Regions from separate parts of the Flexivirga sp. genome, predicted to be linked through region 2. Evidence: riboswitches for the same ligand, from Rfam matches in the RefSeq annotation. Region 2 holds a riboswitch; the other holds the start of a gene.
The links. A riboswitch is a leader RNA that binds a small molecule or an ion and turns the genes downstream of it on or off. The one in region 2 is predicted to bind thiamine pyrophosphate.

Region 1 (3,404 bases), on a different contig from region 2:
GCGTCACCGACTTCACCGTCGGTGGCCGGCTCGACGGGCGCGGGGGAGCGGACCCGTCGCTCAACGCGACCGGTCTGGAGCAGGCCGAGAAGGCCGGTGCGGCGCTGGCCGAGCTGGTCAGCGGCCCGGTGACCGTGCTGACCTCCTCACTGGCGCGAGCGCGCCAGACCGGGGCGGCCGCGGCGCGTGCCCTGGGCGTCACGCCGGTGGTCGACGAGGACTGGGACGAGCAGGCATTCGGCGCCTGGGACGGTCTGAGCTATGCGGAGATCGGCGAACGCTATCCCGGCGACCCGGCCAGGATGCGGGTCGAGGAGGACTTCCGCGTCGACGGCGGGGAGACCCATCTGGAGCTGACCGAGCGCATCAACGCCGCGCGTGAGCGTGCGCTGGAGCACGGTGGCACCGTCGTCGTGGCGACACACCGGATGCCGATCCTGGTGGTGCTGCGCTCCTTGCTGGGACTCAGCTTCGGGCACGCCTGGCTGTTGGCCGCCGACCCCGCGTCGTTGACCGAGATTGACGTGTATGCCGACGGCAGCGCGAGCGTCGCCTACACCAACGACACCCACCACCTGAGGTAGTCCGGATCCCGCGGTCGTAGTGCGGACGCGACGTATGGCGCGCGACGTCGTGTGGGAAGGTGCCTTTCATGACGTCGTCGCCATCCCATGACTGGTCCCCGGACACCGTTGCCGTGCGGGGCGGACTGTCCCGCAGCGGTTTCGAGGAGACGTCCGAGGCGCTCTATCTGACGTCCGGGTTCGTCTACCGGACGGCGGAGGACGCCGAAGCGGCCTTCACCGGCGCGGCCGACCGGTTCGTCTACAGCCGGTACGGAAATCCGACGGTCGCCGTGTTCGAGGAGCGGCTGCGGCAGCTGGAGGGCGCGCAGGCCTGCTACGCCACCGGGTCGGGCATGGGTGCGGTCTTCACCGCCCTGGCGGCTCTGCTCGGTGCCGGTGACCGGGTCGTGGCGGCCCGTGGGTTGTTCGGCTCGTGCTTCGTGATCCTGAACGAGATCCTGCCGCGCTGGGGCGTGCAGACGGTCTTCGTCGACGGTCCGGACAACGAGCAGTGGCGGGCGGCGCTCGCCGAACCGACCACCGCGGTCTTCTTCGAGACTCCGAGCAACCCGATGCAGGAGCTCGTCGACATCGAGTTCGTGACCGAGCACGCGCACGCCGCCGGGGCGCAGGTCGTGGTCGACAACGTCTTCGGCACTCCGGTCTTCTCCCGCCCGCTGGAGCACGGCGCGGATGTCGTGGTCTATTCGGCCACCAAGCACATCGACGGCCAGGGTCGGGTGCTCGGCGGCGCGATCCTGGGCAGCGAGGACTACATCCACGGCCCGGTCGAGAACCTGCTGCGACACACGGGCCCGTCGATGTCGGCGTTCAACGCCTGGGTGCTGCTCAAGGGTCTGGAGACGATGCGGCTGCGCGTCGAGGCGCAGGCGCGGACTGCGTTGCAGGTCGCGGGCGCTCTGCAGCAACATCCGGCGATCCGTCAGGTCTGGTATCCGTTCCTGGACTCACATGCGCAGTTCGCACTCGCGCAACGGCAGATGAGCGGTGGCGGCACGGTCGTGACGTTCGAGCTCGACGGGGGCAAGGCGGAGGCATTCGCATTGATGAATTCGCTTGGCATCATTGATATCTCGAACAATCTGGGCGACTCCAAATCACTGATCACCCACCCGGCGACCACCACCCACCGCCGGATGGGTGCCGAGGCGCGCGCGGCGATCGGCATCACCGACGGTGTGCTGCGCCTGTCGGTCGGCCTGGAGGACGCCGACGACCTGGTCCGGGACCTCACCGGCGGGCTGGCCGCGCTGTCCTGATCCGCGCCCGCTACGGTGGGCTGGACAACCCGCGGGAGCTCGGAACGACCGGGCTGAGAGGGCGACTGAGGCGTCGCCGACCGCTACGACCTGAGCCGGACAATGCCGGCGGAGGAAGGGATCTGCGATGTCCGCAGTGGAAACCAGATCGTCATACACCTGGTGGCCGGTGCTCGGAACACCGATGGAGGACGGCCTCAAACGGGTGCTCGCCCACGACTTCCTGAGCGGTCTCGCAGCGGGCACCCTGCCCCGAGACGCCTTCGGCTACTTCATCGTGCAGGACACGCTCTATCTGCGCGAATACGCCAGGGCCCTCGCGCTGCTCGCCGCCAAGGCGCCGTCCGACGCCGCCGGGACCCTCGCCGCGCACGCCGGCTCCGCGGTCGCCACCGAGCTCGGGCTGCACCCGGCCCTGCTCGAGCAGGCCGGCCTGGACCCTCGGTTGCTGCACACCACGCCCACGTCGCCCCCCACCACGGCATACACCAGCTACCTGCTGGCGACCTGCGCGCAGCGGCCGTTCCACGAGGGGCTCGCTGCCGTGTTGCCCTGCTACTGGATCTATCAGCAGGTCGGTGCGGCGCTGGCGGCGTCCGGGTCATCCGACCCGGTCTGTGCGCGGTGGATCGAGTCGTATGCCGCCCCTGACTTCGCGCGCAGCGTCGCCGAGATGCTGGCGATCGTCGACCGGACCACCGTCTCGTGCAGCGACGGCATGCTCGCCGGCATGGCGCCACACGTCGAGACCGCGACCCGCTACGAGTGGATGTTCTGGGACGCGGCGGTCCGCGAGGAGCGGTGGCCCTGGTGAACCATCACGACGTGGCCGATCTGCTGGCCGAACTGCGCCGCACCGCACCCTTGGTCCAGTGCATCACCAACTCGGTGGTGACCGGCTTCACCGCCAATACGCTCCTGGCGCTCGGCGCCGCGCCCGCGATGGTCGACAACCTCGAGGAGGCAACGGTTTTCGCCGGTGTCGCCGACGCGCTGCTGATCAATGTCGGCACCATCTCGCCGGCGGCGGCGGAGACCATGGTCGCCACCGCGCAGGCCGCCGGACAGGCGGGCACCCCGTGGGTGCTCGATCCGGTCGCCGTGGGCGGCCTGCCGTTGCGGGACCGGGTCGCCGCGGAGCTGGTGCCGCTGCGGCCGTGCGTCGTCCGCGGCAATGCCTCGGAGGTGATGAGCCTGGCCGGCGCGGACGGCGGCGGACGAGGCGTCGACAGCACCGCCGGCACCGACGCGGCCCTGGAGTCGGCGCACGCCCTACGGTCCAGGACCGGGGGAGCGGTCGCGGTCAGCGGCCCGGTCGACCACATCGTGGGCGACACCGTGCGCACCGTCTCCAACGGCACGCCGATGATGACCAAGGTGACCGGCGTGGGCTGTGCACTCGGCGCGATCACCGCGGCCTTCGCCGCGTGCGCTCCACCGGCCGACGCCGCGTTCGCGGCCACGGCCGTCTGGACGATCGCCGCCGAGCTGGCGGTCGAGCGATCGAGCGGCCCCGGCTCGTTCGCCGTGGAGCTGCTGGACGCCCTGCACGGCATCG
Region 2 (3,404 bases):
TGCCGTTGTGCGAGGCACCGTCGGAACCGGTGACGCCGGCGCGGTCGAGCACGAAGGTGACCCCGGCGTGGTGCAGACCGGCGTCCATCAGCATCTGGTCGAAGGCGCGGTTGAGGAATGTCGCGTAGACGGCGACGACGGGGTGCATGCCGCCGTACGCCAGGCCGGACGCCATGGTGACGGCGTGCTGCTCGGCGATGCCGACGTCGATGACCCGCTGCGGGTAGGCCTCGGCGAATTTGTCGAGCCCGACCGGGATCATCATGGCGGCGGTGATGGCGACCAGATCCGGCCGCTCGGCACCCAGCCGCACCATCTCGTCGCTGAACTCGTCGGTCCAGATCCGTCCGGCGACCTCGAACGGCAGGCCGGTCTCCGGGTTGATCTTGCCGATGCCGTGCATGTGGTCGGCCTGGTCGTCGAGCGCGGGCTGGTAACCACGACCCTTCTCGGTGATCACGTGCACGATGCACGGAGCACCGAAGGCACGCGCCCGGCGCAGCGCCTGCTCGACCGCGGCCTCGTCGTGGCCGTCGACCGGTCCGACATACTTGATGCCGAGGTCCTCGAACATACCCTGCTGCGGGTAGACGATGTCCTTGATGCCGCGCTTGACGCCGTGCAGGGTCTCGTAGACCAGGTCGCCGACCACCGGCGTGCCCTTGAGCGTCGTCTTGCCCCAGCCGAGCATCCGCTCGTAGTTGCGCGTCGTGCGCAGCGCGGCGAGGTGGTCGGCCAGTCCCCCGATGGTCGGGGCGTAACTGCGCTCGTTGTCATTGACCACGATCACCAGCGGCAGGTCGCGCTCGACCGCGATGTTATTGATCGCCTCCCACGACATACCGCCGGTGAGTGCGCCGTCACCGATCACGGCGACGGTATGACGGTGTGGCTCGCCGCCGAGCACACGGGCCTTGGCGATGCCCTCGGCCCAGGACAGCGAGGACGAGGCGTGCGAGCTCTCGACAATGTCGTGCTCGGACTCCGCGCGCGAGGGGTAACCGGACAGGCCGCCCTGCTTCTTCAGCTTGGAGAAGTCGTGCCGGCCGGTGAGCAGCTTGTGCACGTAGGACTGGTGCCCGGTGTCGAACACGATGGCGTCCGAGGGTGATTCGAAGACACGGTGCAACGCGATGGTCAGCTCCACCACCCCCAGGTTGGGTCCCAGGTGCCCGCCGGTGCGTGACACCGAGTCGACCAGGAACTCGCGGATCTCCGCCGCCAGCTCGTCCAGGCGTTCGGCCGGGATCCGCCGCAGGTCCTCGGGTGACGAGATCGTGTCGAGCAGTCCCACGTCGTACGCGCCTTTCCTGGTCGGGTGTGCGTCGGTCGAGTCTACGCGTCGGTGGACGCTCTCCCTGTCAGGACGCCCGGGCCACGGGCCGGTTGCATCCGGTCGCCCGCAGCACGCAGACGCTGGTACCTTGGAGGACACACCTACCGACAGGGGAGCGCTTCGGCGCTGAGAGTGCGGCTCGCCCGCAGACCCTTGAACCTGCTCCGGTTAGCACCGGCGAAGGGAGTCACACATGGCAACTGTCAGCGCGCCCGAGCACCGGGCGTCCACCACCTCACTGCTGGCCTACCGCACCATCGACCTGGTCACGGTGGCCACCCTGGGCGTCGCCTCCGGCGTCGTCTTCTGGGCCTGGTCCCAGGCATGGAACGGCATCAGCACGCTCGCTCTCTTCACCGCTCCCCCGGTCCTCGGCCTGCTGAGCGGGCCATGGTTGATCGCCGGCGTGCTCGGCGGACTGGTGGTGCGCAAGCCCGGCGCGGCCTTGGCAGCGGAGTTGATCGGCGCCGCCGTCGAGATGCTGATCGGCAACCAATGGGGCACCAGCACGCTGATCTCCGGCCTGCTGCAGGGGCTCGGCGTCGAGGTCGTGCTCGCCCTGGTGCTCTACAAGCGTTTCGGTGTCGTGGTGGCCGCACTCGGCGGCGCGATGGCCGGCGCACTGGAGATCTTCTACGAGTGGCACGCCTACTACTCGGCGTGGACCTGGAACTACAAGCTGGCCTACCTGGGCTGCACCATGCTGTCCGGTGCGGTCCTGGCCGGTGTGCTCGGCTGGTTGCTGGTGCGTGCGCTGGCCGCGACCGGTGTGCTGGACGCGTTCGGCGCCGGTCGTGAGCACCACGCCCGGAACGCGGTGTGACCGGCGCACACGCCACTCTGCGCGGCTTCGGCTGGCGCCCGCTGGGACGTCGTGACGAGGTCGTCAGCGACCTCGACCTGACGTTCGCCCCGGGCCAGATCGTGCTGCTCGCCGGGGGCAGCGGCGCAGGCAAGTCGACGGTGCTGCGTGCCCTGGCCGGTCTGCTCGGCGACGCCGTGCCGGGCCAACGCAGCGGCACGGTCGAGATCGATGCACCGACCGGGCTGCTGTTGCAGAACCCCGCGGACTCCCTGGTGGCCGCCACCATTGGCCGCGAGGTCGCCTTCGGGCCGGAGAACCTCGCACTGGACCGGGACGAGATCTGGCGTCGGGTGCACGAGGGACTCGACCGGGTCGGGCTGCGGTATGACGTGGACCGATCGACCTCGGCGCTGTCCGGCGGCGAACTGCAACGTCTCGCCCTCGCCGGCGTCCTCGCGGTACGACCCGGACTGCTGCTGCTGGACGAGCCGACGTCGATGCTCGACGACGAATCGGCCGCACGGGTCCGGCACTGCGTGCTGGATGCCGCACGCGGGACCGGCGCCACGACGGTGATCGTCGAGCACCGCATCGGCCCGTGGTTGCCGCACTGCGACCGGGTCGTCGTCCTCGAACACGGCACGGTGATCGCGGACACCACTCCCGCGGTCTTCGTGTCCGAGCACCGGGACCGGATGCTCGATGCCGGGGTGTGGATGCCGGACGCGCCCGACCCGGAGCCCGTCCCAGTGGACCGAGCGCGGGTCGCGCCCGCGGCGCCCGGGCCGGAGCTGCGCGCCGACGCACTCCGGGTCGACCTCACCACGCGGTCGTTGCAGGGCCGCAGCACCCACCGCGCGCTCGACGGTGCCACGACGACGCTGCGAGCCGGCCGGCTGTCCGCCCTCGTCGGGCCGTCGGGAGCCGGCAAGTCGACCCTGCTGGCGGCGTTCGCCGGGCTGCTGCAACCCACGGCAGGCGGGGTGCTGGGCGCCGCACCTGCCTTCGCCCGGCGGCGTTCGGCCGACCTCGCGGCCGCTGTCGGCTTCGTCCCGCAGAACCCCGAGCACGGCTTCCTGCGCACGACCGTGCGCGACGAAGTCGCGTGCACCGCAACGCGCCTCGGCCGAACGGTCGAGGTGGACGAACTGCTGACGTTGCTGCGGTTGGACCATCTCGCCGGAGCGAATCCGTACCAACTGTCCGGTGGTGAGCAACGCCGACTGGCCGTGCTGGCCGCCCTGGCACACCGCCCGGGCGTCG

Region 1: another riboswitch for thiamine pyrophosphate. It lies ahead of ACTHL4_RS12985 (TenA family protein); the one in region 2 lies ahead of ACTHL4_RS12115 (ECF transporter S component).

The regions. Positions count from the first base shown of each region.
Region 1 is NZ_JBQCGS010000077.1:31,544-34,947, reverse strand. Features, by position in the region: gene ACTHL4_RS12995 (bifunctional RNase H/acid phosphatase) at 1-584, shown strand, start outside; gene ACTHL4_RS12990 (O-succinylhomoserine sulfhydrylase) at 653-1,846, shown strand; TPP riboswitch at 1,868-1,980, shown strand; gene ACTHL4_RS12985 (TenA family protein) at 1,974-2,660, shown strand; gene thiM (hydroxyethylthiazole kinase) at 2,657-3,404, shown strand, end outside.
Region 2 is NZ_JBQCGS010000073.1:9,558-12,961, reverse strand. Features, by position in the region: gene dxs (1-deoxy-D-xylulose-5-phosphate synthase) at 1-1,294, opposite strand, end outside; TPP riboswitch at 1,436-1,539, shown strand; gene ACTHL4_RS12115 (ECF transporter S component) at 1,530-2,159, shown strand; gene ACTHL4_RS12110 (ABC transporter ATP-binding protein) at 2,156-3,404, shown strand, end outside.